One region of the Lysobacter sp. TAB13 genome, then DNA from elsewhere that is predicted to be linked to it. Evidence: predicted binding sites of a transcription regulator. Region 1 holds the regulator's gene; each other region holds the start of a gene.
The links. Region 1 encodes sigma-54, which starts transcription at its own class of promoters, with help from an activator protein. Its sites were predicted from a motif close to TGGCACGNGCNTTGC; they were not measured.
Positions count from the first base shown of each region.

Region 1 (10,032 bases):
GTCGGATCGACCGTGATCGTCGCCCCTTCGGTGCTCACGCCCGCGCCGAGCTCGCCCAGCAACTTGGCGGTGGTCAGCACGTCGTGCAGGCGCGGCACGTTGCGGATCGTCACCGGCGCGTCGGCCAGCAAGGTCGCGCACAGGATCGGCAGGACAGCGTTCTTGGCGCCGGAAATCTTGACTTCGCCGTTGAGCGGCTGGCCGCCTTCGACCACGATTTTTTGCATTGGGGAGCCGGGAATGAGATGGGAGGAGCGGAATGCCGTGAGCGGCAATGGTAGAAGCCAGCCGCGGCGCGTGGGTGAGGCGACGGTGAAGTCGGCCCCCGCCCCCGGCGCTTACGACTTGCCGAATTGGGCCTCTTCCGGCGTCATCGTCTTCAGCGCCAGGGCGTGGATCTCGCCGCCCATGCGCTCGCCCAAGGTCGCATAGACCAGGCGGTGGCGGGCCAGCGGCAGCTTGCCGCGGAACGCCTCGGCCACGACGGTGGCCTCGAAATGGACGCCGTCGTCGCCTCGCACCTGCGCTTGCGCGCCGGGCAGGCCTTGTTCGATCAGGGTGCGGATGGTTTCGGCGTTCAACTCAAAGCCTCTGGACGGTACGGCCCGGGGGGCGGGCCGAAGGGAAAAAGCGGCGACCGGGTCGGCGCAGCCTGGCTGCGCGGGCCCGAGGCCGGCTGAATGCGGATGGCCGTACGGCGCGGATGTGCCGGCCGGAACGGCGCTGGGCGGACGAACCGCTTAGAATTGGCGGATTAGCCTAGCGGAAAGCCCTTCGGTCCGAAATGGCGACCTTCGACACGGCACTTCTATGACCGGCCTCCCCATGACCCGACCCGTCCCCGCCAGCGACCCCAATGCCTTGCTCGTCGGCCGCGCCGAAACCGGGCTGGCCGAGAGCGGCCGGCGCGTGTTCGAGATCGAGGCCCAGGCCCTGGCCGCGGTGGCCGAGCGCATCGACGGCGACTTCACCGCGGCCTGCAAGCTGATCCTGGGTGCCCATGGCCGCGTGGTTTGCACCGGAATGGGCAAGTCCGGGCATATCGCGCGCAAGATCGCGGCGACCCTGGCCTCCACCGGCACGCCCTCGTTCTATGTCCATCCGGGCGAGGCCGGGCACGGCGACCTGGGCATGATCACCGACGCCGACGTGGTCCTGGCCCTGTCCTATTCGGGCGAAAGCGACGAAGTGCTGATGCTGCTGCCGGTGCTCAAGCGCCAGGGCAACGCGGTGATCGCCATGACCGGGCGCCCGCAATCCACCCTGGCGCGCGAATCGGACGTGCACCTGGACGTCAGCGTCCCGGCCGAGGCCTGCCCGCTGGCGCTGGCGCCGACCTCCAGCACCACCGCCTCGCTGGCGATGGGCGATGCGCTCGCGGTCGCGCTGCTGGAAGCGCGCGGCTTCACCGCCGACGACTTCGCCCGCTCGCATCCGGCCGGCGCGCTCGGCCGCCGGCTGCTGCTGCACATCACCGACATCATGCACGCCGGCGAAGAAGTGCCGCGCGTGTCCGCGCAGGCCACCGTCAGCGAAGCGCTGGTGGAGATGAGCCACAAGCGCCTGGGCATGACCGCGGTGGTCGACGACGATCAGCGCCTGATCGGTCTGTACACCGACGGCGACTTGCGCCGCACCCTCGACGACGCCGGCGTGGATCTGCGTTCGACCCGGATCAAGGAAGTGATGACGCGCTCGCCGAAGACCATCGGCGCCGACGCGCTGGCGGTGGAAGCCGCGCAGCTCATGGAAACTCACAAGATCAGCGGCCTGCTGGTCGTGGATACTGAACGACGCGTGGTCGGCGCGCTCAACATTCACGACTTGTTGCGGGCCCGAGTGGTTTAACGGCCGGGATTGGGGATTTGGGATTCGTGATTCGCAAAGGCGGACTCGACGATTCCACCCCGCTTCCGCTTGCACCAATCCCGAATCCCAAATCCCCAATCCCGTGCCCTACAGCCACCTCAACGACTACCCCGCCGACATCCGCGAACGCGCCGCCCGCATCCGGCTGGCCTGCTTCGACGTAGACGGCACGCTCACCGATGGCCGGCTGACCTTCGACAGCAACGGGCGCGAATACAAAAGCTTCCACGTCCAGGACGGCCAGGGCCTGTCGCTGTTGCGCAAGGCCGGGATCGCCGTGCATTTCGTCACCGCGCGCGGCGGCGCCATCGCCGCGCATCGCGCCGCCGAGCTGGGCGCGACCTCGCACGGCGATGTCAAAGACAAGCTGGTCTGCGTCAAGCTGATCGCCGAAGGCCTGGGCCTGACCCTGGAGCAAGTGGCGTTCATGGGCGACGACCTCGCCGATCTGCGCATCCTGCCGCACGTCGGCCTGGCGGTCGCGCCGGCCAACGCGCATGCGTGGGTGCGCGAGCGCGTGCACTGGCGCACCCATGCGCGCGGCGGCGAAGGCGCGGCGCGCGAGCTGTGCGATCTGCTGCTGGGCGCGCAAGGCCATGCCGACGACATCTTGAACGGAGCGCTGGGATGAGCTGGCGCGGATGGTTCACCCTGATCCTGCTCACCGCCGCCGCGCTCAGCGGCTGGGCGCTGTGGTCGCAGCGCGACAAGCCGCTGGCCGGCAAGGCCAACGTGCAGCCCGACTACGTGCTCAACGATTTCGAAGTGGTCGTGCTCGACAAGACCGGCAAGGAATCGTTCACCCTGCGCGCGCCCACGCTGACCCGCGATCCCAACATCAAGACCATGGACATCACCACGCCCTTGTTCCTGATCCCGCCCAAGCCCGGCAGCCAGGGCGGCGCCTGGGAAGTGCGCTCGCAGCGCGGCTGGGTCAGCGCCGAGGCCGATGAAGTGCGGCTGCGCGGACAGGTCAAGGCCGACAGCACCAACGCCGAAGGCAAGCCGATCAAGATCGCCACCGAAGAACTGAACGTGTTCCCCGATGCGAACAAGGCCACCTCGGCCGTCGCGGTCAACATGGTCCAGCCGGGCACTATACTGAGCGGTCTGGGCCTTGAGGCCGACCTCGAGACCAAGAACGTGATCCTCAAATCCAACGTCAAGGCGCGCTATGAAGCGAAAGCCCGCTAATCCGCCGGCCCTGTGCCTGGCCGCATTGTTGCTGCTGACGGCGCTAGGCGCCCAGGCGCGCACCTCCGACCGCAACCAGCCGATGGACGTCGGCGCCGACCAGAGCAACTGCTCGGTCGCCAGCGACACCGGCCCGTGCGTGCTCACCGGCAACGTCAAGATCGTCCAGGGCACCTTGGTGATCAACGCCGCCAAGGCCGACATCAAGCGCAGCAACGGCGACATCAGCTACGTGGTGCTGACCGGCTCGCAGGTCACCTTGAAGCAGGAGCTCGACGACGGCAAACCGTTCAACGGCCGCGCGAACAAAGTCGATTACGACATGCCCAAGGACACGGTGATCCTCACCGGCAACGCCTTCGTGGACAACGCCGGCGACACCATCACCAGCGAACGCATCGTCTACAACATGAAGAGCGGCCAGGTGGACAGCGGCGGCGTCGGCGGTCGCGTCAACATGCGCCTGCAGCCCAAGAACAAGGACGCCTCCGCGCCCGCACCGGCCGCGGCCAAGCCCGCGCCGGCCAAAACCGCCCCGGCCAAGCCGGCGGCCAAGGCCACGCCCGCCAAGGGAGGCGGCTGATGCTGGTCGCCCAAGGCCTGCGCAAGGCCTACCGCCAGCGCGAGGTCGTGCGCGACTTCGGCCTGACCCTGGACGCGGGCGAAGTGGTCGGCCTGCTCGGCCCCAACGGCGCCGGCAAGACCACCTGCTTCTACATGATCGTCGGCCTGGTCCCGGCCGACGCCGGCACCATCGTGCTCGACGGCAAGGACATCACCGCCGAGCCGATGTACGCGCGCGCCAAGTACGGCGTCGGCTATCTGCCGCAGGAACCGTCCGTGTTCCGCAAGCTCAGCGTGGCCGACAACCTGCGCCTGGTGCTGGAACTGCGCGACGACCTCGACCGCCGCGGCATCGAGCGCGAACTGGCCAGCCTGATGGACGAATTGCAGGTGACCCACGTCGCCGACCAGCTCGGCGCCAGCCTGTCCGGCGGCGAGCGCCGCCGCGTGGAAATCGCGCGCGCCCTGGCCGCCCGCCCGCGCCTGATGCTGCTGGACGAGCCTTTCGCCGGTGTCGACCCCATTTCGGTCGGCGAAATCCAGCGAATCGTGCGCCATCTCAAGAATCGCGGGATCGGCGTCCTCATCACGGACCATAACGTTCGTGAAACCTTGGGCATTTGCGATCGGGCGTATATCCTGAACGACGGCGGCGTGCTCGCGCAGGGGGCTCCGGACGCGCTGCTGGCCAATCCCGATGTCCGTCGCGTCTACCTGGGCGAAACCTTCCGTCTGTAACCTTCCGGTTGCCGGGCGTGAAAGACGCCCGCGATGCACGACTCGGCCGACTGACATTCCAGGTCGTTGCCTTTCAGGTCGCGTCAGCCATCGAACATGAAGCCCCGCCTCCAAGCCTCTCTCGGACAACAGCTCGTAATGACGCCGCAATTGCGGCAGGCAATCCGCCTGCTGCAGCTGTCGGCTGTGGAACTGGAAGCTGAACTGGCGAGCGCGGTAGAGAGCAACCCGCTGCTGGACTGGACCGAACCGTCGGCGCCGGGCAGCGACGACGAAATCCGTCCGCCGCCGACCTCGGCCTCGGCCAGCGAAGACGCCGACCACGGCGAAGGCCCCGGCCCCGGCAGCGACGCGCCCACGCCCGAGCCGGAATGGACGATGGACGACGGCGAGACCTGGTACGAGCGGGTCGGCCCGTCCGACAACGACGAAGACTCGCCCGCGGCCGAACAAGTCGCCGACGCCGAAACCCTGCTCGATCACCTGCTGTGGCAGCTGCACCTCAGCCCACTGTCGTTGCGCGACCGCAGCATCGGCGTGGCCCTGATCGAAGCCATCGACGACGACGGATACCTGCGCGAACCGCTGCAGGCCATCGCCGATTCGCTCGCCCCGGAACTCAGCGTCGGCGAAGACGAAGTGCTGACGGTGCTGCATCAAGTCCAGCGTTTCGACCCGGTCGGCACCGGCGCGCGCTCGCTCGGCGAATGCCTGAGCCTGCAATTGAGCACCCTGCCCGAGGACACGCCGGGCAAGGCGCTGGCGCTGCAGATCTGCGCCGGCCCGCTGGAACGGCTGCCGCGCGTGGGCGTGGCCGGGCTGGCTTCCGAACTCAAGCTGGAGGTCGCCGAGGTCGAAGTCGCGGTGCAGTTGCTGCGCTCGCTCGATCCGCGCCCGGGCGCGCAGATGGGCGCGATCTCCACCGACACCTACGTCACCCCCGATGTCGTGATCTGGCGCCAGCGCGGCCTGTGGCGCGTGGCCTTGTCGGAAACGATGCGGCCGCGCATTTCCATCCATCGCGGCTACGAAGGCATGATCCGCCACGCCAGCGCCTCCGACGCCAGCTATCTGCGCGGCCATCTGCAGGAAGCGCGCTGGTTGCTCAAGAGCCTGGAAGCGCGCGGCGACACCTTGCTGAAGGTCGCGCGCTGCCTGCTCAAGCAGCAGGCCGCGTTCCTGGAATTCGGCGACAGCGCCTTGCGCCCGCTGACCTTGCGCGAAGTCGCGAACGAAGTCGGCCTGCACGAATCCACCGTCTCGCGCGCGATCGCGCGCAAGTACGCGCGCACCCCGCGCGGCACCGTGCCGCTGCGGGCGTTCTTCGCCTCGGGCATCGACACCGGCTCGGGCGGCGAAGCGTCCAGCACCGCGATCCAGGCCATGATCCGGCGCCTGATCGAAGCGGAAAACCCGCGCAAGCCTCTGTCCGACGCACGTCTGGCCGAGACCTTGAAGGCCACCGGCGTGCCGGTCGCGCGCCGCACCGTGGCCAAGTATCGCGAGGCGATGAGCATCCCGTCGTCTCAGGATCGCGTGCGCATGGCTTGAGAGTGAGGCGCCGCGTTTGCGAGCCACTGGCTCGCGCGGCGCCGAACGCCCGAGCGCCATGCGCTCGGAGCTGGAAGGTCGCAGCACTCTTCGCTCCCCCGCGCGGGCGTCCCGCCTCCCTTCCCCCACTTGCGGGAGAAGGCGCCCCGAAGGGGCGGATGAGGGCCCACGCCCCATCGAGCCGGCGCGCGCCATCGCTCCCCTTTCCTCACCCGCGCAGCCGGCGCTCGCGCGGACATTTCCACGCTCAGCGTGCCCTGCTTCCGCCAACCCCGTGGCTTATGCCTTTTGTCGCGAATCACATTGCAAAACTTTTACATCGTGCAAAAACCTCTGCCGGATCAAGGCCTTCCGGCGCGGCTACTACCAAAGGACCAAGTCGGGCCCTTGCGCCTCAAACTCAGCGTGAGATGCTGGACTTCCTGGCTCCGGCCAGGGCGTCACCCGGTTCCGTTTCGGTCCGGCAAGACCGGGCGGAACACGTTTCTGCATTCACCCGCGACGTGAAGGAGGTCCCCGATGCGTATCGAAACCCACGGCCAGCAGCTCGAAGTCACCGCAGCCCTGCGCGACTACGTTGAAACCAAGCTGGCCCGTCTGCAACGACACTACGACCATCCCTTCGACGTGCGAACCCAGCTCAGTCTCGACAAGCCCGACCATCGAGCCGAAGCCACCATCCTCATCGCCGGCCGCACCCTGCACTGCGATGCCGCCGCGATCGACATGTACGCCGCCATCGACCTGCTCGCGGACAAACTCGACCGTTTGCTGATGAAGCACAAGAGCAAGCAAGTGGACCATCACCGCGGCGAGAGCCTCGCCCGCAACGGCGAACTCACCTGAGCCCATAGCGTAAACTCCGCGCCAGCCACGTACCGCAAGCCACCTACAACGCCGTCATGCCGCTTTACGAACTGTTGAGCGCGGAGCGCGTTGCGATCCTGGTAGAACCCGGCGATCGCAACGCGGTGCTCGAAACCGCCGCGCGCATGCTGTCCGAAGGCAGCCCGCTGGTCACCGCCGCGCTCAGCGCCGGCCTGCAGGAACGCGAAAAACTCGCCAGCACCGCGATCGGCTACGGGGTCGCGATTCCGCATGGCCGCTCGCCCTTGTTCGAAAGCAGCCGCGGCGTATTCCTGCGATTGGCGCAGCCGGTGGATTTCGGCGCTTCCGACGGCCAGCCGGTGGATCTGGTGCTGGCGATGGCTGTGCCTGAGCATCACGTCCAACAGCATTTGCAACTGCTTGCCGAACTCGCCGAACGCTTTGCCGACGCGGGTTTTCGCGAGCGATTGCGCTCGGCGCCGAATGTGGCGGAGTTGAGTTATCGCTTGCTCGATCATTGTCGGCGCAGCGCGGCGTGAGTCGACGGCCGGCTGTAACCGCGTAACGCCCCGCCCTACCGAAACCCACCTACCGGATTCCCCCCTTTGAAAAAGGGGGGCCAGGGGGGATTCGCTTTTGCTTTTGCCCTGCCCAAAAGCAAAAGCAAATCCCCCGCGCTCCGATCGTTGACCTGAAACGCACCGGCGCCGGGCGCTTGCCCCCTTTTTCAAAGGGGGCAACTATTCAAACCCGCCTACCGATCCTTCTTTTTTGGAAGGGGGCAACTACTGAAACCCACCTACCGATTCCCCCCTTTGAAAAAGGGGGGCCAGGGGGGATTTGCTTTTGCTTTTGCCCTGCCCAAAAGCAAAAGCAAATCCCCCGCGCTCCGATCGTTGACCTGAAACGCACCGGCGCCGGGCGCTCGCCCCCTTTTTCAAAGGGGGCAATGTTTCGAAGGGCTGCGGTTACGTTCGAGCCACCGGTGTTGCCCCCTCTTCACGCCCCCCATCCCGTCCCCCGCAGGCGCCGTCATCGCTTTACTCGTAAACTTCCCCGCATGAGCAAAAGCATCCGTGCAGGCGAACTGTTCGAACAGCAGCGCGAGCGGCTCGCGCTGCGCTGGCTGGCCGGCCAACGCGGCGACGGGCGGCTGGTCGAGGCGGTCAATACCGTCGCCCGCCGGCCCTCGCTGGCCGGCTACCTCAACGCGATCTATCCGAACAAGGTGCAGATCCTCGGCACCGAGGAGCTGACCTGGCTCGATGGCCTGGACTCGCGGCTGCGCTGGGAAACCATCGAAAAGATCATCCAGTTCCGGCCACTGGCCCTGGTGATCAGCAAGGACCAGCCCTGCCCGGAAGACCTGCGCATCGCCGCGGAAGAAACCGATACGCCGCTGTGGGTGTCGCCGCGCCGCGGCCACGAGTTGCTCAATCATCTGCAATACCACCTGGCGCGCGCGCTGGCGCCGCAGATCACGCTGCACGGCGTGTTCATGGAAATCTATTCGATCGGCGTGCTGATCACCGGCGAATCGGGATCGGGCAAGAGCGAACTCGCGCTGGAACTGGTGACGCGCGGGCATCGGTTGGTCGCCGACGACGCGCCCGAATTCACCCAGATCGCGCCCGACGTGCTCGACGGCACCTGCCCGGACATGCTGCAGGATCTGCTGGAAGTGCGCGGCCTGGGCGTGCTCAACATCCGCCAGATGTTCGGCGACACCGCGGTGAAGAACAACAAATACCTGCGCCTGATCGTGCACCTGACCAAGCCAATGAGCGAGCCCAAGCCGGCCGGCATCGAGCGCCTGACCGGCGACACCGGCCTGCGCCGCGTGCTCGACCTGGACGTGCCGATGATCACCCTGCCGGTCATGCCCGGCCGCAACCTGGCGGTGCTCACCGAAGCGGCCACGCGCCTGCACAGCCTGCGCATGAAAGGCTTGGACCCGGCCGCGGCCTTCATCGCCCGGCACAGCAACTTCCTGGAGCGCGGCGAATCGTGAGCGGCATCGAATCCCATCCCAATCCCGAAGCGGCCAACGAAGCGCGTTCCGGCGCCGAAGCCGCGCCGGAAGCGAGCATGTTCACCCTGGTCATCGTCAGCGGCATGTCCGGCTCGGGCAAATCGGTGGCGCTCAATACCTTCGAAGACCTGGGTTTCTACTGCGTCGATAACCTGCCGGCCGAGTTGCTGCCGCAGTTCGTGCAGAACGTGATCAAGGCCGAGGACGGCATGCCGACCAAGCTCGCGGTCGGCATCGACGTGCGCAACCGCCACAGCGATCTGGCGAATATTCCCGAGTGGCTGTCGGCAGTCGGCGCGCTGGGCGCGGACCCGAAGCTGGTGTTCTTCGAATCCAGCGACTCGGTTTTGCTCAAGCGCTACGCCGACACGCGCCGGCGCCATCCGCTGAGCCAGTTCGGCCTGGCCCTGGCCGATGCGATTTCGCTCGAACGCCAGGTGCTCAAGCCGCTGCGCCAGATCGCCGATGCGATCGTCGATACCAGCGAGCTCAATGTCCATCAGCTGCGCCGCCATGTCATCACCGAGTTCGGCCTGGGCGGCGAGGCCGGCATGTCGTTGCTGTTCGAGTCCTTCGCCTATCGCCGCGGCGTGCCGGCCGATGCCGACTTCGTCTTCGACGCGCGCGCGCTGCCCAATCCGCACTGGAATCCGGCGCTGCGTCCGCTGTCGGGCCGCGACGGCGGCGTGCGCGACTACATGGAAGCGCAGGACGATGTGAAGCTTTATGTCGAGCAGATCAGCCAGTTTCTCGACACCTGGCTGCCGCGGCTGCAATCGGACAGCACGCGCAGTTACGCGACGATCGCGTTCGGTTGCACGGGCGGGCGGCATCGGTCGGTGTATCTGGCTGAGCGGCTCGCCGAGCATGCGCGGTTGCGTGGGTGGAATGAGGTGGCGGTGCATCATCGGGAGTTGGATTGAGGTGGGTTTTGCGTTGGCTTGATGCAAAAGCTAAATCCCCCCTGCCCCCCTTTTTCAAAGGGGGGGAACAGCAACAGCGCTGATGTGGGAGTGCACCGTCGAATTCGTTCTGCCCTCGCCTTCGACATGAATCAGCAGTGACCATATCGCCGCATAAATCGCCGTCGCTTACGAAATTTTCCCATCTCCGTGCCGAAATGCTTGCACGCCGCACCGTAGGTTTCGAACTACGCCGATAGCGTGATCCGGCGTTCCCGCAACCACGGAGCAGCGACATGAAACCCATGATCCGCAGCCTCAGTCCGATGCTGCTCGCCTTGCTGACCGGTCTGT
Region 1 is NZ_JBFRDR010000008.1:87,058-97,089, reverse strand. It holds gene murA (UDP-N-acetylglucosamine 1-carboxyvinyltransferase) at 1-227, opposite strand, end outside; gene AB4Y92_RS11750 (BolA family protein) at 339-581, opposite strand; gene AB4Y92_RS11745 (KpsF/GutQ family sugar-phosphate isomerase) at 826-1,848, shown strand; gene AB4Y92_RS11740 (KdsC family phosphatase) at 1,952-2,500, shown strand; gene lptC (LPS export ABC transporter periplasmic protein LptC) at 2,497-3,063, shown strand; gene lptA (lipopolysaccharide transport periplasmic protein LptA) at 3,044-3,646, shown strand; gene lptB (LPS export ABC transporter ATP-binding protein) at 3,646-4,365, shown strand; gene AB4Y92_RS11720 (RNA polymerase factor sigma-54) at 4,462-5,916, shown strand; gene hpf (ribosome hibernation-promoting factor, HPF/YfiA family) at 6,436-6,762, shown strand; gene AB4Y92_RS11710 (PTS sugar transporter subunit IIA) at 6,819-7,283, shown strand; gene hprK (HPr(Ser) kinase/phosphatase) at 7,805-8,755, shown strand; gene rapZ (RNase adapter RapZ) at 8,833-9,699, shown strand; gene AB4Y92_RS11695 (hypothetical protein) at 9,975-10,032, shown strand, end outside.

Region 2 (10,032 bases), on a different contig from region 1:
TCGGATCAACTATCAGGTGATGGGCGGAAACGTGTGGAAACACGCGCCGTCGCTGGCGGCGATGGGGCCGCGGCGCACGCGCTTGTACTTCGGTGCGGCTCGCGAGGACGGCACTTGGCGTTTGCAGGACGCAGCGTCGAAGCGGCCGTCGGCGGTGCAGACGCTGGATCTGGCCGATCGCCGCGATGCCGACCGTATCGTCCCCGGCGGCGATATCGTCGATAAGGTGCTCGATACCGAAGGCAGCGTGGTTTTCGTCAGTGAGCCCTTCGCCGCCGCGGTCGAGTTCAGCGGGCTGTTTTCAGGGCATCTGGAGCTGGTCACGAACAAGCGCGATGTCGATCTGCACATCGGCTTGTATGAGTTGACCGCGCAGAACGAGTATTTCGAGCTGTCGCGTTATCAGTCGCGCCTGAGCTATCAAGGCCATCCGGAGCAGCGGCAGCTGTTGCAGCCGGGCAAGCGCCAGCGTTTCGATTTTATCGCAGGGCGCGCCACCAGCCGGGCATTCCAGCCCGGCAGCCGCTTGGTTGCCGTGGTCGGGCCGGGCAAGGGGCCGCAGGATCAGATCAATTACGGCAGCGGCAAGGATGTCAGCGACGAGACCATCGCCGATGCGGGGGAGCCGTTGCGGATCGAGTGGTTGGGGCGGAGTTATTTGGAGGTTCCGTTCGCGAGGTGATGCGCGGGCGGGCTGGATGTTTTTTTAAAAAAAGTGTGAGTGCTGCGATTTCTACGGAATTTTCGTAGTTGGGTTTATGTTCAGTTCCTTGGCGTGAACTCGATCGGCACGATCACCACCGCGGCGATCGCCTTGCCCTTGCGCATCGCTGGAGCGAAACGCCAGCGACGCACGGTGTTGATCGCCGAGCGATCGAGGATGCGGTTGCCGCTGCGCTTGCTGACGTCGACCTTCAGCGGTCGGCCGTCGGCCGAGACTTGCACGCGCAGCGTCACCAGTCCGCCTTCGCTGTGGCGCAGCGCTTCGACCGGATACGGCGGCTTGGGGCTGAAGCCCGGCAGCGGGCGCGGTTTGGCGCTGGCGGCGTCGGCCGCGCGGGCGCTGCGTGCATTCGCGGCGCGGGCCTGGGCGAGGCGGGCCTTCTCCGCGGCGGCTGCCGCGGCGGTCGCCTTCGCGGTTGCCGCGATCGTCGCGGTGGCGAGGCGATCGATTTGCGTCAAGCGCGCCGTGGTTTGTTCGATCAACTCCGGCGCGGCTTCCAACCCGGGACGATCCATGCCCGGCGTGCCTTCGATCGCCTGCATCGGCGCCGAGCTTTCGATCTGCCGGTAACCGTGCGAGATCACGATCAGCACGGCGATCACCAGCGCGATCGCGCTCAAGGCCAGCGCCAGCAGCCACGAATTGTTGGGCGCCTCGGCCGGGCGCGCGAACTTCGGCATCGCAACCGGCGGGAACGGTTGCGCCGGCGGGCTCGGCTCGACCGCGCTGACCGAAACAGGCACGGCATGGTTCGGGTCCATGTGCAACACGCTGACGCGGCCGGCGTTGAGCGCGGCGGCGACCTCGCTGCTGGCGCCCAACGCGCGCGCGACTTCTTCAAGGGCGACGCTGCGCTGGGTGCCGCGGCGTTCGCTGCTGGCCGCGGCGAAACGCCAGCGGTTGTATTCGGCCCAGATCAGCAGCAGCGCCACTACCACGCCCGCGGTCGCGGGCAAGGCCAGCATCAGGAACGGATCGACTTCGTGCTTGCGCAGGTACAACTCGGAGGCGACGTTGCGGATGCCCAGCAGCCACAGCACCAGGGTCAGCACCGGTGTCCACAGATACAGGTAGATCAGCCAGAACGCGCCGGTGACCATGCCCCACAGCGTGCGCGGCAGCGCCGGTTGCGAGCCGGGTTTCTGGATCAGGCGCGAATCGTGCTTGTGCGGCGCCGGGTTGGCTGCGTCTTTCCTGTCCGCTTTCGCCGGGCGGCCCGGATGCAGCACTGCATGCGCCGGCCGCGAAAACGTCGCCGCCGCGCGGCCGGTGCCCGGCCCCGTGCCGGGCGTGGTGTGCTCGTTGCTCATCGCAGTCCCCGATCCGGACTGACCCAGGTCGCACGCGTGCCGCGGCGTTTGAGCAGGGCCTTGGGCACCGCGGTGACCGTGGTCGCGAAGCTCAGCAGCCAGTACGCCATCGGGTACCAGATCATCCAGTAGTAGTTGCGGCCGACGCCGGTTTCATAACGGCGGTCGATGATGATGCTGGCGGCGAACTGCAGCAGGCAGATCAAGGCCAGGATCACGCCGTGCCACGACGGCAGCAAGGTGGTCACGCGCAGTTGCTCGGGCAGTTCGACGAACAGCCCCAGCGCCCACAGCGCGATGATGAACGCCATGATGTAGGCCCAGCCCACGCTCATCACGTATTCGGCCAGCACCACCCACATGCGCCGCTTGCGCCATGAGAACAGGTCGCGGGTATGGCGCAGCAACACTTCCACGCCGCCCTGGGCCCAGCGCAGGCGCTGCTTCCACAGGCCCTTCAGCGTTTCGGGCATGAGGATGAAGCACATCGCGTTGGGCTCGTAGCGGATGTCCCAGTGGTCCATCTGCAGGCGCCAGCTGATGTCGATGTCTTCGGTGACCATGCTGTCGGACCAGTAGCCGATCCGGTGCAGGGCGCTGCGGCGGAACGCGCAGATCACTCCGGACACGGTGAAGATGCGGCCGTAAACGCGCTGGGCGCGCTTGATCATGCCGATGATCGAAGAGAACTCGCCGACCTGCAGCCGTCCGAGCAGGGTCGAGCGATTGCGGATGCGCGGATTGCCGGTGACCGCGCCGACGCGCGCGCCTTCGCACAGATGCCAGACCATCCAGTGGGTGGCGTATTCGTCCAGCAGCGCATCGCCATCGATGCACACCAGATACTCCGATCGCGCCGCCAGCGCGCCCATGCGCATGGCGTTGGCCTTGCCCAGGTTGCGATCCAGATGCACCACGCGCAGGCGATTGTGCTGCGCGGCCAGACGGTTGAGCTTGGCGCCGGTGTCGTCGCGGCTGCCGTCGTTGATCGCGATCACCTCGAAGTCCGGATAACGCTGCGCCAGCGCCGCGCCGATGGTTTCGTGGACGTGGTCGCCTTCGTTGTGGCACGGAATTAGGATCGACACGAACGGCGCCTCGGTTATCGGCGGCGGATCGGTGCGCGGCCGCGCGTGGCGTTCGCGGCGGAAGTAGTAGTACAGCCCACCGGATATCCAGAAGAACGACATCACGATCGGATAGAAGAACGCGAACTGAAACAGCGCAGTGAGCAATGGGCTTACGGCAGGATTCATGGCGTTCTCGTGGCGGTCCGGTGGCGGGCTTGCGTCGTGGCCGCGCAAGCGGCCGTCGCTGGCTCAGCGTTCGATGTAGGGAAAGCCGCGCGCGGACATGATTTCGCGGGCGTCGGCGGTGGAAGGGCGGTCGTCGATGAAGTTGTCCGGATACCAGGCCAGGTGGCGCGCGCCCGCGGCTTGCAGCCGGTGCGCCATCGCCTTGAGTTGCGCGGCCGGGATCGGCCGATCCTGGTGACGCCAGTCCACGGTCTGCAGTTCGAAGATGGTGCGTGCCAGCCCGCGCGGCGACTGCTTGACCTTGGTCATCAGCACGTCCATCCAGCGCTGCGGATCGCGGCTGTTTTCCATCCACGGCATCGCCATCACCGCGGTGTAGTCGTAGGCCTGGTTGAACGCGGCCAGGTTCTGCGCGAACCAGGCCTCGCTTTCAGGATTGAGCACGGGGCTGGCGAACAGGTTGCGCACGGTGATCAGCTTCGGCCGCCACTTGCCGGCGGCGCGCGCCAGCTCCTGCGTGAACTCGATCAAGGCCTGAGTGCGCGCGGCCGGATCGGCCGGCGCCTGCCCGCGCAACTCGTCGTCGCGCAGCAGCGCGTCGTCGTGGAACAGCAGGCCTTCGGTGTAGCCGCTGACGGCGAGGTCTTCGTACAGGTCGGCGACGATCTTGCGCGTGCGCGGTTCGAACGGATTCAGGCGATGGGTCTCGGCCGGGTTGCTGGCCTTGATCTCCAACTGCGCGTTCAAGGCCTTGTCCGGCAGTTCGAAACCCAGCACCGGCAACCATGCGAACACCTTGACGTGGGCGCGGGTCTTGAGCTGCCAGGCGACGCGGTTGTACAGGTCCGCGCGCATCGGCAGATGGCGGTTGGGGAAGTACATCGCATCGGCCGAGCCGTTGCCGTCGGGATCGGCGAAGGCCTGCAGGAACACGTGGCTGGGCGCGATCTGCTTGACCCGCTCGATCAGCTTGTCGAGATTGCGCGCCTGCTGTTGCGGGTCGGCATCGTAGACGTAGTCCAGATCGACCTGCAGCGCGCGCACGCCGTCGAGTTCTTCGTCGTGGCGCAGTTCGTAGGCCAGATCGTTGACGGTCGGGTTGTCGAACATCAGCAGACGGGCCAGGCCGTGCAGGTCTCGGCCGATCGCCTGATGGCGGCCCTCCAGGTCGAAGGTCACGTTCATGCCGAGCTGATCGGCGATGGCGTTGGTCTGGCTGTTGTAGGCCGCGTACGGCCACACCACCGATTGCGGCGAGACGCCGAGCTCGCGCTTGATCGCGGCCGCGCTGGCGGACAGGTCCTTGCGCACCCGCGCCAGATACTCGGCTTCGCTCTCGTAGCGCTGGGCCTTGGCGTCCCACTCGCGGGTGATCGCCGCCGGCATGGTGTTGCCCTGCGGGTTGGAGGTCACGCCGCGATGCAGATTGTCGCTGTGCGAAGCGATTTCGATCAGGCCCGAGGCCTGCATCTCGCGCAGCTGATCCCAGGTGACGAAATCGTCGTGGGTGAACATGCGCGGGCCGTAATCGACCTGCTGCTCGCGCGGCAGATCCACCCAGCCGGTCACCACCGCCATCAGTGCGGGATAGCGATACGCGCGCAGCAGCGGGAACACATGGGTGTAGATGCTGCGCAGGCCGTCGTCGAAGGTCAGCAGCACGGCCTTGGGCGGCAGTTTCTTTTCGCCGCGCGAGGCCTTGATGACGTCGCTCAGCGCCACCGGCCGGTAACCGTGGCCGGACAGCCAGTCCAGATGCGCGGCGAAGTTCTGCGTGCTGACCGCGTAGGCATCGGGATCGCCCTTGCGCGCGACATCGTCGCGGATGTCGTGGTAGCTCAGCACCAGCAGCTGATCGGCCTTGGTTTGCTGCGCGATCGCGTCGGCGGCGCCGCGGTCGATCGCAGCGGCCGGTTCGGCCGCTGCGGCCGCGAGCGGCATCGCCAGCATCAGCGCGGCGGTGAACAACAGACGCTTGAAGGCGCCGCGCATCATCGCCGCCGGCGTCGCGAAATCTTGCATGCTCATTGTTCACCCCAGCGGAAAGTCAGATCGAAGCCGAGGTGTTCCTCGCGCACGCCGTCGTACATCGGTCGCGACCAGTTGACGCCGTAGTTCAAAGTGCGGCCGGTGGCGAAACGCCATTCGTGTTCGTAGCGCAATTGCGGAATCCAATAGCTGCCGTAGCCCTGCTGCCAGTACGAGCCGGCTTGCACGGTCAGGCGTTGGCGGAAGTGGCGCTCATAACGGCGCCAGGCGAGATGGTCGAAGCGCAGGCCCAGGTTCAGCGACGAATCGCGGCTGGGATTGAAATACGGCACTTCCGCATCACGGCGGCTGGCGCGGCTGGTCGCCACGTCGGCGAGGCCATCGATCAGCAAATGCGGCCGGGTAAACAGGCGTTGTTCGCCGTTGAGGCCGAAGGCGGTGCGGGTGTTGTCGTCGCTGTAGCGCAGCTGCTGCGCGGTCGCGCCCAGGCTGGTGCGTTCGCTGGGCGTGTAGCGCAGGCCCAGGCTCAGCGCATCGGCGTCGATGCCGCTGCGGCGCGCCTGCAGCGAAGCCTCCGGCGTACCGCGATACCACGACGCGGTGCCGTACCAGGCGTCGTCGAATCGCCAGCCGGCATCGGCGTAGTAACCGGTGCGATCGCCGCTGTCGAGCCAGCGATCGTTGGCCCGGTCCACGCCGAAACCCAGGCTCAGACGATCGTAGACGTACAGCGCGCCGACGCCGGTGCGGCGGTCGTGCACGCGCTGCTTGCCGAACGCGCCGTCGGGATAGTCGGCCCAGGCGTCGCGCGCATGCGCGGTCAGGCGCCAGCGGTCGTGGATCAGCGGGCTCTGGATTTCGACGCGGTGCTCGGCATCGCGGCTGCCCAGCGGCGATGCGGTCGCGCCGCCGCCGCGCGCATCGCTGCGGCCGAAGCTGCTGCCGACCAGCCATTGCCAGCCCATGCGGCTGTCCCAGGATTGCGCCATCTGCTTGACCTGCACGTCGCGCGCGCGATTGGCCAGCAGCTCGTCGTGAATCGGCCGGGCCAGATCCACGCGGTTGTGTTGCAGATGCGCGCCGACCTGGCCGACGCGCGCGCCTACGTTGGTCGGCTCCAGCGTGCTGGCGATGCGGAAGCGCTCCAGCGCGCGATCGGTCCAGCCGCGCTTTTGATAGGTCACGCCCAGATCGCTCTGCAGGCCGGCGTTGGTGGGGCCGATCGCGGCGAGGCTTTCGAGATGTTTCTGCGCGCCGACCGTGTCCTCGCCGTAGAGGCGGATCATGGTCAGGTGGCTGTCGGCGTCGTAGTGGCGCCAGTTCTCATGGCTTTCCTTGGCGCCGGCGACGCGCACGAACGCGGGCTCGGCGGCCTTGATCTTTTCCAGTTGCGCGTAGGCGTCGTCGAAACGCTCGGCTTCGGAATACGCATAGGCCAGTTGCAGCTGCGAATCCTGGTCTTCCGGCCATTCGCGGGCGACGCGTTCGAGCACCGTCGCGGCTTCTTCCGGATGCTTGTCGGCCAGTAGCGAGGCGCCGACCTTGGCCAGCGCGTACATCGGCAACTGCACGTTCTCGGCCTGCAGGGCGCGATAGCGCTCAACGACTTCGGCGTGACGCTCCAGATGGTTGAGCAACACCAGTTCGTCGAAACGCGTGCGCAGCTCGGCTTGCTGTTGCTGCGGCGTCTGCGCGGCGCGGTGCTGTTCGAGCATGCCGCGGGCTTCGCGCATCTCGGTCAGGCGCTCGGTTTCGCTCTCGGGGAACAGCGTGCCCCACAGCACGCGGCGGGCGAGGCGATCGGAATCCAGGCGCTGACGTTCGTCCGCGCTGAACAATTGCGGGCGCGCCTGATACAAGGTCCAGGCGCGGTCGGCGCCGCCCAGGTCGGCCAGGGTCAGCACCTGCAGGCGGTACAGGCGATCGTCGCCGGGCCGGGCGGCCTGGGCGCTTTCGATCCGCGCCAACGCGGCCAGCCATTGCCGGTCGGCGCGCAGGCGCTCGATCTCGGGCAGGGGGTCGGCAGCGGCGAGTTGACTCGGTGAGGCAATAACTGACGCAAATGGGCAGGTTGCGGTCGCGGTCGCCAGAGCGATGGACAGGGCAAGACGATGCTGTATCGGCATTGGAGACCGAGTTCCGAAGGGCGGGGAGTGTCGCAGAGCGTGACTTGGTGCAATTAAAAATGTGAAACAAGTCACATTGTTAGGGTATTGACGCAAGAGCTGTGCCAAAGGGCTGTGAACGTAGACAGGCTGTTTGCTCTTAAGTGTTTGTTATTTAAATTGTTTTTTACCGATGAATGGGTTCGAAGATGCTGCAACGCGGTTTGACAAGCTGAATTTAGATCGATTTAAATCAGTCTCTTACGGGGCCGCGACGTCACACATCGGCGCGCGGCGGCAGAACGGCATGCCGTTCGAGGGCACTGGGGAGCGGATATGTCGGCACTTAGAGAGAACCGCCGTGGCACCGTCCTGGGCAGGGCGGCGCTGACTTGGGCCCTGGCCTGCGCGATCGCCGGGCCCGCCGCCGCGGCCAAGCCGCGCCAGTTCTGGAGTTCGTTCGAAGCCGCCGATCCGGCGCCGGCGCCGCTGGCCGCCGACGCCATGCGCGTGAGCCTCGACGGCGGCCCGCCCGCGGCCGCGGCCCTGACCGCCAAGGCCGGGGCCGGCTTCACCGGCGTGCATTCGCTGCGCTTCGAAGGCGACGGCAGCGGCGTCGAACAACTGGCGCAGGTGTTCGAGGTCGATATCGCCATCGGCAAGGACAGCGAGCTGTCGTACCGGCTGTTTCCGTTGTCGCCGGCCAACGTCGCCGCGCCCGCGCCGGTGTCGCAGCTCGACAATCTGCGCAATGCCTCGACCTATGTCGCCATCGACCTGGTGTTCGACGACGGCAGCCGCCTGTCGCAGCTCAAGCCGCTGGATCGTTACGGCAATCCGCTGACCGCGCGCGGGCAGGGCGCGGCGCGGCTGTTGTATCCGGATCAGTGGAACGCGGTGGCCAGCCGCATCGGCGAGGTCGCCGCCGGACGTCGCGTGCGCCAGATCGTGCTGGTGCACGAAGGCGAACGCGGGCAGGCCTATCGCGGTTATCTGGACGATGTGCGGATCGAACCGGCGCCGTTGAAGAAAAACCCGGACAAGCTGGCGGCCGAGCATCCCAGCGATTACGTCGACACCCGCCGCGGCAGCAACTCCAACTCGCGCTACTCGCGCGGCAACACCTTTCCGGCGGTGGCGCTGCCGCACGGGTTCAATTTCTGGACGCCGACCACTAACGCCGGCTCGGACTGGATGTACCAGTACCAGGAGCGCAACGGCGAGGACAATCGCCCGCGCATCGAAGCCCTCGCGCTGTCGCACGAGCCCAGCCCGTGGATGGGCGACCGGCAAACTCTGCACATCCTGCCGGCGCTGGGCGAGGGCGCGCCGCAGTTCGATCGCGCCAAGCGCGGCCTGAGCTTCGGCCACGATCAGGAAACCGCGCGCGCCGACTATTACCGCGTGCGTTTCGACAACGGCCTGATGGCCGAGATGACGCCGACCGATCACGCCGCGATGCTGCGCTTCACCTATCCCGACGGGCGCGCGCAGTTGCTGTTCGATCAGCGCGATGAGCACGGCGATATCGTGCTCGATCGCGACGGCCGCGGCCTGAGTGGCTGGACCGAGAGCAAAAGCAAGCTGTCCGCCGGCGCCGGCCGCCTGTATTTCTATGCGCGCTTCGACCGGCCGATCAAGGACGGCGCGCGCCTGGACCGCGCCAAGGATCGCAACCGCGTCTCGGCCTGGTACGGCTTCGATCTGTCCGCCGATCCGGCGCGGCAGGTCAGCATGCGCATCGCTACCTCGCTGATCGGCGTGGAGCAGGCGCAGCGCAACCTGCAGCTGGAAATCGCCGACAGCGACAGTTTCGACAGCGTGCGCGAACGCGCGCGCGCGGCCTGGGACGCGCAGTTGAGCATCGTCCAGGTCGAGGGCGCGGCCGAGCACGAACGCGCGACCCTGTACTCCAATCTGTATCGCCTGTTCCTGTATCCCAACAGCGGCTCCGAGAACACCGGCACCGCCGAGCGTCCGCTGTACCAGTACGCCAGCCCGTTCTCGCCGGCCGCGGGCGCCAGCAGCGCGACGCGCACGGGCGCCGTGATCATGGACGGGCAGGTCTACGTCAACAACGGCTTCTGGGACACTTACCGCACCAGCTGGCCGGCCTATGTGCTGCTCACGCCCAAGCACGCCGGCGAGATGATCGACGGCTTCGTCCAGCAGTACCGCGACGGCGGCTGGATCGCGCGCTGGTCATCGCCGGGCTATGCCGATCTGATGGTCGGCACCAGTTCCGACGTCGCTTTCGCCGACGCCTGGCTCAAGGGCGTGCGCAATTTCGATGTGCGCTCGTTCTATCAGTCGGCGATCCGCAACGCCTCCACCGTCAGCCCGGTGCCCGGCGCCGGACGCAAGGGCATCGAGCGCGCGATCTTCAAGGGCTACACCGACACCAGCACCGATGAAGGCCTGTCGTGGTCGATGGACGGCTACATCAACGATTTCGCCATCGCGCGTCTGGCCTCGGCGCTGTCGCGCGAAAGCGGCGGCGACGATCCGTATCGCGGCAGCTACGCCGACGATGCGGCGTATTACCGCAATCGTGCGCTCGGCTACGCCAACTTGTTCCATCCGCAACTGGGCTTCTTCGTCGGCCGCCATCGCGACGGCCGCTGGCGCTACACCGCGACCGAGTTCGA
Region 2 is NZ_JBFRDR010000014.1:1,540-11,571, reverse strand. It holds gene AB4Y92_RS16820 (CocE/NonD family hydrolase) at 1-682, shown strand, start outside; gene pgaD (poly-beta-1,6-N-acetyl-D-glucosamine biosynthesis protein PgaD) at 763-2,034, opposite strand; gene pgaC (poly-beta-1,6-N-acetyl-D-glucosamine synthase) at 2,031-3,290, opposite strand; gene pgaB (poly-beta-1,6-N-acetyl-D-glucosamine N-deacetylase PgaB) at 3,354-5,282, opposite strand; gene pgaA (poly-beta-1,6 N-acetyl-D-glucosamine export porin PgaA) at 5,315-7,405, opposite strand; gene AB4Y92_RS16795 (GH92 family glycosyl hydrolase) at 7,721-10,032, shown strand, end outside.
Region 2: pgaA (poly-beta-1,6 N-acetyl-D-glucosamine export porin PgaA) is a predicted target of sigma-54. The motif match lies at 7,498-7,512, and genes of this name have one in related genera.

Region 3 (10,032 bases), on a different contig from region 1:
GCGCGAGCGTGCCGCCCAGATAGATCTCGGTGGTGTTCGGGCTGTTGAAGCCGGACGGGTAGTCGCCCGGGTAGTAGTAGGTCAACACGCCGACGTCGTACGAGAAGATCTCCCCGGCCTTGCCGCGATAGCCCAGATAACCGTCGAGCTCCAGGCTGCTGGAGATGTCGTCGCCGACGACCACCGTGTCCGACAGCCAGCTGATGTTGCTGCCCCAGGCGCCGACGTAGAAACCGCTGTCGTGCGCGTATTCGATACCGCCCTGCAGAGCCGGCTCCTGATTGGTCTGCGAGACCCCGCGAAACAGGTAGTCCGAGGTCAGACTGATCGAGCCCGTGGTTCCGGCGCGCGCTTGCGTAGCCGCGAGCGCGGCGCAACCGAGCGCGAGTGCGAGCGTCGCCTTGGCGACGGCATGGGCGTGCGTCGCGTGAGCGGCGTTGTGGTTTTCAGTCTTGAGATGAGACGACATGACGCAGGCTCCTCATAAGCGGTGGCCCCTCCCCGGTCATTGCGATGTGCGCGGTGATCGCGGAGCGCTTCGTTGGCGCTCTCGCGGTTTTTCGGAAACAAGCCGCCCCGCGGCGGGCCTGGCCCGTCGTGCGTGTCCTCATGGGTTGTGGGTGGAAAACGAAAACGGCCCGGGGCATTCGCCTCGGGCCGTGTGTGGGTTACAACGCTTTGCTCATGAACACGCTGTTGGGATCGTCGCGATATCCGGCGAAGGGCCCGCAGTAGTCGAAGCCGTAACGCGCGTACAGGCTGCGCGCCGGCTCGAATCCATCCATCGAGCCGGTTTCCAGGCTCAGCCGCCGATACTTGCGCCGGCCGGCCTCGCCGAGGATGTGTTCGAGCATCGCCGCGGCGATGCCGCGACGTCGATGCGCGCTGGCGGTGCGCATCGATTTGATTTCCCCGTGCCCATCGTCGAGCCGCTTGAGCGCGCCGCAACCGAGCAGATCATCGCCTTCGCCCCAGGCGCTCCAGAACGTGATGTCCGGATGCTTGAGCCCGTCCAGGTCGAGCGCGTGGATGCTTTCCGGCGGCGAGAGTTCGGCCATGCCCCGCAGGTGTTCGCGCAACAGCGCGATCACTTCGGGATGGTCGAGTTCGCCGGTACGGATGTGCATCGGGCGTTGCTCTCCTGGTTCACGACGGAGCGTGTCATTACTCGGCGTATCGGCGGCGTATCGGTCCGCGACGGCGAGAACATTGCCGTTGCGGACCTGATGCGCACGCCGTGGCCGCTTAGACGGCGTAGTACATCTGGTATTCGAGCGGGTGAGTCGCCGCGCGGAACTTCGTGACTTCCTGCATCTTCAGCGCGATGTAGCCGTCGATGAAGTCGTCGGTGAACACGCCGCCGGCCTTGAGGAACTCGCGGTCCTTGTCCAACGCTTCCAGCGCCTGGTCGAGCGAATGGCACACGGTCGGGATGCCCTTCTCTTCTTCCGGCGGCAGGTCGTACAGATCCTTGTCGCTCGGCGCGCCCGGGTCGATCTGGTTCTTGATGCCGTCAAGGCCGGCCATCATCAGCGCGGCGAAGGTCAGGTAGCCGGACTGGATCGGATCGGGGAAGCGCATTTCGATGCGGCGCGCCTTCGGGTTGGCCACGTACGGAATGCGGCAGCTCGCCGAACGGTTGCGCGCCGAATAGGCCAGCATCACCGGCGCTTCGAAGCCCGGGACCAGGCGCTTGTAGCTGTTGGTGCCGGAGTTGGTGAACGCGTTGATGGCGCGCGCGTGCTTGAACACGCCGCCGATGTACCACAGCGCCATCTGCGACAGGCCGCCGTAGCCGTCGCCGGAGAACAGGTTGACGCCGCCCTTGGCCAGCGACTGGTGCACGTGCATGCCGCTGCCGTTGTCGCCGACGATCGGCTTGGGCATGAAGGTCGCGGTCTTGCCGTTGCGGTGGGCGACGTTCTTGATGATGTACTTCATCGTCAACAGCTCGTCGGCCTTGGCGACCAGCGAGTTGAACTTGGTGCCGATCTCGCACTGGCCGGCGTTGGCGACTTCGTGGTGGTGCACTTCGACTTCGATGCCGACCGCTTCCAGCGTCTTGCACATCTCCGAGCGGATGTCGTGCAGCGAATCGAGCGGCGCGACCGGGAAATAGCCGCCCTTCACGCCCGGACGGTAGCCGCTGTTGCCGCCTTCGTATTCCTTGCCCGAGTTCCACGCCGCTTCTTCCGAATCGATATGGAAGAAGGTGTGGCCCATCTCATTGGCGTAACGCACCGAATCGAAGATGAAGAATTCCGGTTCCGGGCCGAAGAAAGCCTGATCGGCGATGCCGCTGGACTTCAGGTAGGCCTCGGCGCGCTTGGCCACGCCGCGCGGATCGCGCGAATAGGCCTGCATGGTGGCCGGGTCGAGGATGTCGCAGGTCAGGATCAGGGTCGGATCGGCGGTGAACGGATCCAGGACCGCGGTCGAAGCGTCGGGCAGCAGGATCATGTCCGACTCGTTGATGCCCTTCCAGCCGCTGATCGAGGAGCCGTCGAACATCTTGCCGTCTTCGAACAGCGCCGGCTCGACGATCGACTTGGGGAAGGTCACGTGGTGCTGGACGCCACGCATGTCGGTGAAACGCAGATCGATGAATTCGACCTTGTGATCCTTGACGAGCTTTTCGACGTGTTCGAGAGACATTGGGTTGGATCCGGGAATGAAGGGAATAAGGGGGAGGGGAATGGTTGGAACGCGGTAGACGGGTTGTATCAAGCAAGAGGTGTGCCAACGCAAGATTCATATCAAGCAACTGATTTATAAAGGTATCCGGCGGCCAGTCTTTTTGGATAGCACCATAACAAGGCGTTAAAGTTAGGCTTCGCACCTTTTTGGTGCCAGACCAAATCGGCTATCCTGCCGACCGCTCCGCGCCACCCATCCCCCTCCCCCTCATTCCCTTCATTCCCCGCCCCCCAATGACCGATCTGCTCGCCGCCCTCCTCCTCGGCATCATCGAAGGCATCACCGAATTCCTGCCGATTTCCAGCACCGGGCATCTGCTGATCGCGCAGCACTGGCTCGGCCATCGCTCGGACCTGTTCAATATTTCGATTCAGGCCGGCGCGATCCTGGCGGTCGTGGTCATCTACTGGAAGCGGCTGTGGGGGCTGGCGACCGGCTTCACCCGCCGCGACAACCTCGACTACCTGCTCAAGCTCGGCCTGGCCTTCGGCATCACCGCGGTGCTTGGCATCTTGGTCAAGAAGGCCGGCTTCGAGCTGCCCGATCACGTCACCCCGATCGCCTGGGCGCTGGTGCTGGGCGGCGTGTGGATGATCGCGGCCGAGCATTTCGCCGCCAAGCGCGCGGCCGCGCTGGGCGAACGCAGCCAGATCACCTGGACCGTGGCCGCGCTGGTCGGCGTGGCCCAGGTCGTGGCCGGCGTGTTTCCGGGCACCTCGCGTTCGGCGGCGACGATCTTCATCGCCCTGCTGGCCGGCACCACCAGCCGCGCGGCGGCGACCGAGTTCGCCTTCCTGGTCGGCATCCCGACCATGTTCGCGGCCACCGGCTATGAGCTGATGCACGTGGCCGGTACCCCGGCCGCGGCCGGCGAGGACTGGAGCGCGCTCGCGGTGGCCTTCATCGCCTCGGCCGTGACCGCCTTCATCGCGGTGAAGTGGCTGTTGCGTTATATCCAGAGCCATCGCTTCACCGCGTTCGCGATCTACCGCCTCGCCTTCGGCGCGGCCTTGCTGCTGTTGATGCCCTCGGGCAGCTGATCCGCAGCCGATCCCTTGCCGGAACCCCGCCGATGAACGAACAAGACCGCCTCGCCGAACAGCAGCTGCTGGAGTACGTCCAGCTGTCCAGCCCGGAGCGCTACGCCGCGTTCCTGGAATCGGTGGCGCGCACCGGGCGTTTCTGGATCGCGATGTCGGGCGAGTTCGTGCTGACCTTGTTCGACGAAGACGGTCAGGAACTGCTGCCGGCCTGGCCCTCGGCCGCGACCGCGCGCGCCTCGCTCGCGCAGGCGCCGCAGCTGCGCGAGTACGCCCCGGCCGAGCGCGAGCTGGGCGCGTGGCGCGAGCACACCGCCGCCGCGCTGAGCGAGGCCAAGGTCGCCGTCGGCGTGTTTCCCAGCGACCGCATGCAGAGCGTGACGGTCGATGCGGGGCTGCTGCTTTCGCATATCGATGAGGTGATCGCGGAGGATGCCGCGCTCGACGACGACACGCTGGACGACGAGGCGGACGGCAACGGCGGCCTGGATCTGCAACGCGCGCAGCGCGAGCTGATGCAGAAGTTCGCCAAACCGCCCAAGTCCTGAGCGCCGCCGACCGCCCGCTGAACGCGCGCAACCCCATCGCCCGCGCCGGCCCGTTGATCCTGTCTTCGCAACGCAACCCGGATCATTGCGCCCCATGAACATCACCCGCCCGCTCGTCCTCTCCGCCGCCGCGCTGTCGCTGGCCCTGCTCGCCGCCTGCGCCGCGCCCTCGCACAACAACGCCGACGGCGCCGCCGCCGCGCCCGCCGGCGATTCCGCCAACACCGGCGCGGCCAAGTCGTCCATCGACCTGGGCGCGTATCGCTGGAACCTCGACACCGCCAGCGACGCCACCGGCAAGCCGATCGGCGTGCTGCAGCGCGAAGGCAAGTACGGCCTGCAGCTGAGCTTCGTCAAGGACCGCCTGGGCGTGTCCGGCGGCTGCAATCACGTCGGCGCGAGCTATGCGCTCAAGGGCGACAAGATCGAGGTCAAGAATTTCCAGACCACGCTGATGGCCTGCCAGGACCGGCGCCTGATGCAGATGGACAGCGAGATTTCCAAGCAGCTCGAAGGCAGCACCCAGTTCGCGATCGAAGGCCAGGCGCCGCAACCGCGCCTGCTGCTGACCACCGCCTCGGGCAGCAAGCTGGTCCTGAGCGGCCAGCCGACGCCGGAAACGCGTTACGGCAGCGCCGGCACCACAATGTTCTTCGAAGTCGACGCCCAGCGCCGCAGCTGCCCGCATCCGCTGATGCGCGACTACCAGTGCCTGTGGGTACGCGAGCGCAAGTACGACGCCAACGGCGTCGCCCTGGCGCCGGCGGAGGATTGGCATTTCCTCTACCAGGACATCGAGGGCTACACCCACGAAGCCGGCGTGCGCAACGTCGTGCGGATCAAGAAGTTCGACATCAAGAACCCGCCGGCCGATGCCTCGTCGGTGGCGTATGTGCTCGACATGGTGGTCGAGAGCGAACTGGTTCCGCCGCCCAAGTCCTGAGGCGGCCGCGCGGGCGCGCTTTGATGCGCGTCCGCGCTATCGCGGCGATCTCATGGATAGAGGAATTGACGATGCTGGACCATCGCCGCGTTGCACGATCGCATCCTTCGTATAGCCTCGCGCTGGCATTGATTGTCGGCGCCCTGGCGTCATGCAGCACAACCGGAGCAAGCGTGTCCGGGCCGCAACCATTTGCGGGCACGAAGGACTCGGTAACCATCGAGCAATTATTGCGATGGTCGCTCGCCGGTGAGGCCGGCAAGAACAAGATCGAAGCAGCGCTGGGCAACGTCCTGGATTTGAAGCCGCTTCCTGGACGCGATTTTTCCGGCCAAGGGCCGGCGACGCTGAAAGACGGCTACGTCCTGAGCTTCGGCTCGATAGGGCAGTTGACGGGCCAGATCGATATCGGCGTCGCATCGGAGCCCTGCCTTCCCCCGAAATTCGCCTCCGAATTGATCGGCGCGCAAGGCGCGCCGACGGTCGATGCGCATGGCGAAGATCGAGGAAAAACCTACACGACGCAGCGCGCCGGTAACTGGATCAACTTCACTACCACGCCGCTGACTTACCGCTGCGTCGACTCGATCCATATCTATCCGATACGCGCTTCGCATCCCTGAGCAGGAACGCTCAAGCGATCACGGCTTCCTGACCACCCGCGTCTCGGACAGACGATCGTGCCAGGCGATGCGATCTTCGCCGGAGAAGAAGATCGAGAACGGCTCAAACGGAATGCAACGGCCCAGGCTGCGCACGATGATGCTGCCCCAACCGGGCGGCTGGTCTTCGTTGTCGACGACGCGCGTGCCGGTGACGAACTTGCCGACGGTCGCGCCGAACAAGCCCTCCATCATGATGTAGTAGACCATCATTATCGCGAAGGTGAAGAACACGTCCTTGAGCGGCGAGTGATAGATCGCCGAGCGACCGACGGCGATGATGATCGCGACCTTGATCATGCCGGCGATCGTCGAATCGATTAAGTAGTTGAAGAAACGCCGGCCGTAGCTGGCGGCCTCGTAGTCGGCCTGCGCATACGCGGTGGGGAGGGGCGCGGCGCTGACGCGCGAGACTACCTGGTAGGGATTGTGTTCGTCGCTCATGGCTTCAACCTGCTTCCTTGTATGGCCGCGCTGTCCGCGGCGCTTCAACTAAATCCGGCCTGCGAACGCGCTAACCGGCGCGGCGCTCGGCCGAAGACTCATGCGTCGTGCCACGGCACCCATTCGATACTGCCGACCCGGCCTTGCTCGAAACAGAAGGTCACCGCGTCTTCGCGGACCGGATCGACGTACTCGTTGCATGCGCCGCGCGCGATGCCCTGCCCCAGCGCGCGCACGATCCGGGCCTGCGTCGCGCCCACCCCGAGTCCTTGCCCGACCGGCCAGCGGCTGTCGCTCAGGCGCAGCCTGAGCACCTGCGGATCGCGATACGGGTGCGCGGATTTTCCGACCGGCGCCGGCGCTTCGAGCAGGTACGACAGTTCAATCGTCAGTCCGTCGAATTCCAGCGTGCGCTGATCGATCTTGAAATCGTTGCTGGTCTCGCGCCGTGTCTTTTGCGCGCGCTTCGGCGCCTGCCCGCCGCAGTGGCGCGGAAGTTCGCAGCGCCGCAGCGTGGCGGCCATGCCTGTAGAGGCGAAGCGGCTCGCCGCCTGCCGTTGCGCGGGGGAGTCGGCTGTTGCCAGAGCGAGCGAAGGGATCGGAACCAAAGCCAGCACGAGCCACCGCGAAAGGCGGCTCGCAAACAAGCGGGCGGCCGGCGACGCATCGGCCGTCGTGCCGCGATCAGGCAATGCGCTTGTCCATGCGCCAAACCGCCACCGTTCCATGGGCCTGCCCTGAGTGCTCTGCGGCGACTCTAAGCCGCGCCCGCGGCCGGCGCAACGAGGCCGATGGCGCGCCCCGCGTTCAGTCGCGCGATGCGCGGATGAACGCGCTTCAGCGCGCCCGCACCACCAAGGTCTTGGGCAGGCGATCGTGCCAGGCGGCGACGCGCTGCGTTCCGGAGAACAGGATGGTGAATTGTTCGAACGGGATCAGCCGCGCGGCGGTGCGGCCCAATACCTGGCCCCAACTCGGCGGGCGGCCTTGTTCGTCCACCACTCGCGTATTGGTGACCAGCTTGCCCAGGGTGACGCCGAACATGCCTTCCATCGGCACGTAATAGATCAGCAGCGCGATCGGCGTCATGACCCAGTCGCGGAACATGTTCGGCTCGCGCAGCGAGTTCACCACGGCCGGATCGTAGGCGGTGTACAGCGTCAGCGCGCAGACGATCAAGGCGACGCAGGCCAGCGAGTCGATCAGGTAGTTGATCAGGCGCTGGCCGCGCGTGGCGGTGACCAGTTGCGCGATGCGTTCGGCGCGCACTTGGGTTTGCGGCGCGTCGTAGGGATTGTGCGGGTCGTTCATTTCGTCGCTCGGTGAAGAATCGCCGCGCCGCGGATCGGCGGCGGCGCGGTCGGTCAAAGGTAAGCCGGATCGGCGCTCACAGGGTGCGGGTCTGGCCGCCGTCGACATCGACGATGGCGCCCTGCATGTAACTGGCCGCGTCGGAGGCCAGGAACGCCACCACGCGGGCGATTTCCGCCGGCTCGCCGAAACGCGCCACGCCCAGCTGCGCCGCCAGCGCCTGCGCGGCCTGCGCGCGGTCGATGCCGCGTTCGCGGGCGAGCGCGTCGATCCGCACCTGGGTGCGGCCAGTGGCGATGGAACTGGGGTTGACCGCGTTGACGCGCACGCCGTCGCGCACGCCGCGATCGGCCAGGGCCTTGGTCAGATTCAACAGCGCGGCGTTGACCGCGCCGCCGATGGCGAATTCGGCATTGCCGGTGCGCCCGCCGATGCCGGCGATGTTGACGATGCAACCGCGCGACTGCGCCAACGCCGGCCACGCCGCGCGGCACAGCCGCATCGCGCCGAAGAATTTCAGACCGAACCCGGCCTCCCAGTCGGCGTCGCTGAAGGCGAGAAAATCCCCGCGCGGAGTCGCGCCGGCGTTGTTGACGAGGATGTCGAGCCGGCCGTATTCGGCCAGCGTCGCCTGCACCAGTTGCGCGGCGGCCGCCGGCACGGACAGATCGCCGGCCAACACCCGCGCCGGACCCGGCAATTGCGCCGCCAGCGCTTCGAGTTCGTCGCGCGAACGCGCGGTCAAGGCCAAGGCCACGCCGGCGGCCGACAGCTCGCGCGCGATGGCCGCGCCGATGCCGCGGCTGGCGCCGCTGACCAAGGCCACTCGCGCCGCGCTCACTGGCTCAGCCCTTCACCGCGGGATTGAGCGAGTAGGTGCCGTAGATCGACGCCTCGCCCAGCACGTGGCTCTGCATCGCATTCAACACGGCGGCGGCGGTGAAGCGCGCGTCGAGTTCCAGCCGCTCAACGTCGAGAGCGAACACGCGGAAGAAATAGCGATGCAGGCGCAGATCGTTCGGCGGCGGGAACGGGCCGTCGTAGCCGTACCAGTCGCCAGCCATGTCCGGATCGCCGGCGAACCAGCCGGTGTAGTCGTTGAGGCCCTGGCGCGAGCCGCGCGGGCCGGCCGGATCGCGCTTGCCGTGCGCGGTCACGCCGTCGCTGCAGCTGCCGGCGGCGATCTCGCGCACGTCGGCGGCGATGTCGGCGATCACCCAGTGGATGAAATCGGTGCGCACCTGATGCTCGGGAATCTGCACGTCGCTGCGTCCGACCATCTCGGCCACGGTCGGCACGTCCGGGTCGATGCACACCAGCGCGAACGAACGCGTTGCCTGCGGCACCTCATCCCAGGCCAGGTGCGGGTTGCGGTTCGGCGCGAAGCCATAGCCGTCGCCGCTGGCCTGGCCGGCGGCGAATTCGACCGGCAGGCGTTGACGGTGCTGGAAGCTGTTGCTGTGAATGCGCATGAAGGGCTCCTGGGCGCTGCTGATTCGCGGTGCGGGCATCGCACCAAGACAGTGAGGGTGCACGTTAACGCGCGGAATCGATCCGCTAGGGATCGATCCGCCCGGCGAAGTATTCCGCAGCCGGCCGCCGCGAACCGGGTGGTCGATCGCAGCGGCCGTCGCTACCGGCGCGCGCTCAGGCCAGCGGATAGCCCAGACGCTTGGCCACCGGCGCGAGCAGCGCGAACGCTTCGCCCAGCGCGCCCTGGTAGGCGCGCCAGCGGCCGTTGCCGAGGCGCTCGCTCATCGCGATGCCGCCGGGCAGCGACACCTGCACGCGCAGGGTGTCGGCGATGATCTGCGCGATCGCACCGGCGTCTTCGCCGGTTTCGTCCAGGCGCACCAGGTTGTGCGGGAACAGATTGCCTTCGTGCAGATCGGCGATCTGATCCAGGCACTGCGCCAGCCAGCGCGCGCCGTCTTCCGGCGTGGGCAGCGCATACGGCGTCGGGCTGCCGGAGGCCAGCCAGTCCAGCAGCATGTCGCGCGGATCGCGGATCGGAATCAGCAGGAAGGCCTCGGACAAGTACGGACGCAGCGCGCGCAGCAGCGCGTTGTCCCACCACAGCAGCCAGTCGAACACCGGACCGTCGGCGGCGCCGCGCGCGGGCAGGGCGGCGCGGTACATCTTGATCAGGAAGGCCGGATCGAGCGAACCGGCGAGCAGTTCCTCGACCGTGCCGTAGCGCTGCATCGGATCGGTCGGCGGCTGCGGGCCGTAGCGATCGACCAGCAGCGGCGCGCCGACCGCGCCGAGCACCTGGGCGATGCGCTCCACCCGCGAACCCGGCGCGCCCCACAGCAGCAAGATGCCGCGGGTGCCTTCGGCGATGGTGCTCATCGCCGGCCAGTCGCCGCCGCTGCGCGCGCTGATGG
Region 3 is NZ_JBFRDR010000002.1:121,230-131,261, reverse strand. It holds gene AB4Y92_RS03350 (TorF family putative porin) at 1-469, opposite strand, end outside; gene AB4Y92_RS03345 (GNAT family N-acetyltransferase) at 669-1,127, opposite strand; gene glnA (type I glutamate--ammonia ligase) at 1,246-2,655, opposite strand; gene AB4Y92_RS03335 (undecaprenyl-diphosphate phosphatase) at 2,931-3,737, shown strand; gene AB4Y92_RS03330 (DUF2750 domain-containing protein) at 3,770-4,285, shown strand; gene AB4Y92_RS03325 (DUF4377 domain-containing protein) at 4,380-5,228, shown strand; gene AB4Y92_RS03320 (hypothetical protein) at 5,300-5,851, shown strand; gene AB4Y92_RS03315 (RDD family protein) at 5,870-6,334, opposite strand; gene AB4Y92_RS03310 (hypothetical protein) at 6,433-7,026, opposite strand; gene AB4Y92_RS03305 (RDD family protein) at 7,172-7,645, opposite strand; gene AB4Y92_RS03300 (SDR family NAD(P)-dependent oxidoreductase) at 7,722-8,486, opposite strand; gene AB4Y92_RS03295 (YbhB/YbcL family Raf kinase inhibitor-like protein) at 8,491-9,117, opposite strand; gene AB4Y92_RS03290 (tetratricopeptide repeat protein) at 9,293-10,032, opposite strand, start outside.
Region 3: glnA (type I glutamate--ammonia ligase) is a predicted target of sigma-54. The motif match lies at 2,728-2,742, and genes of this name have one in related genera.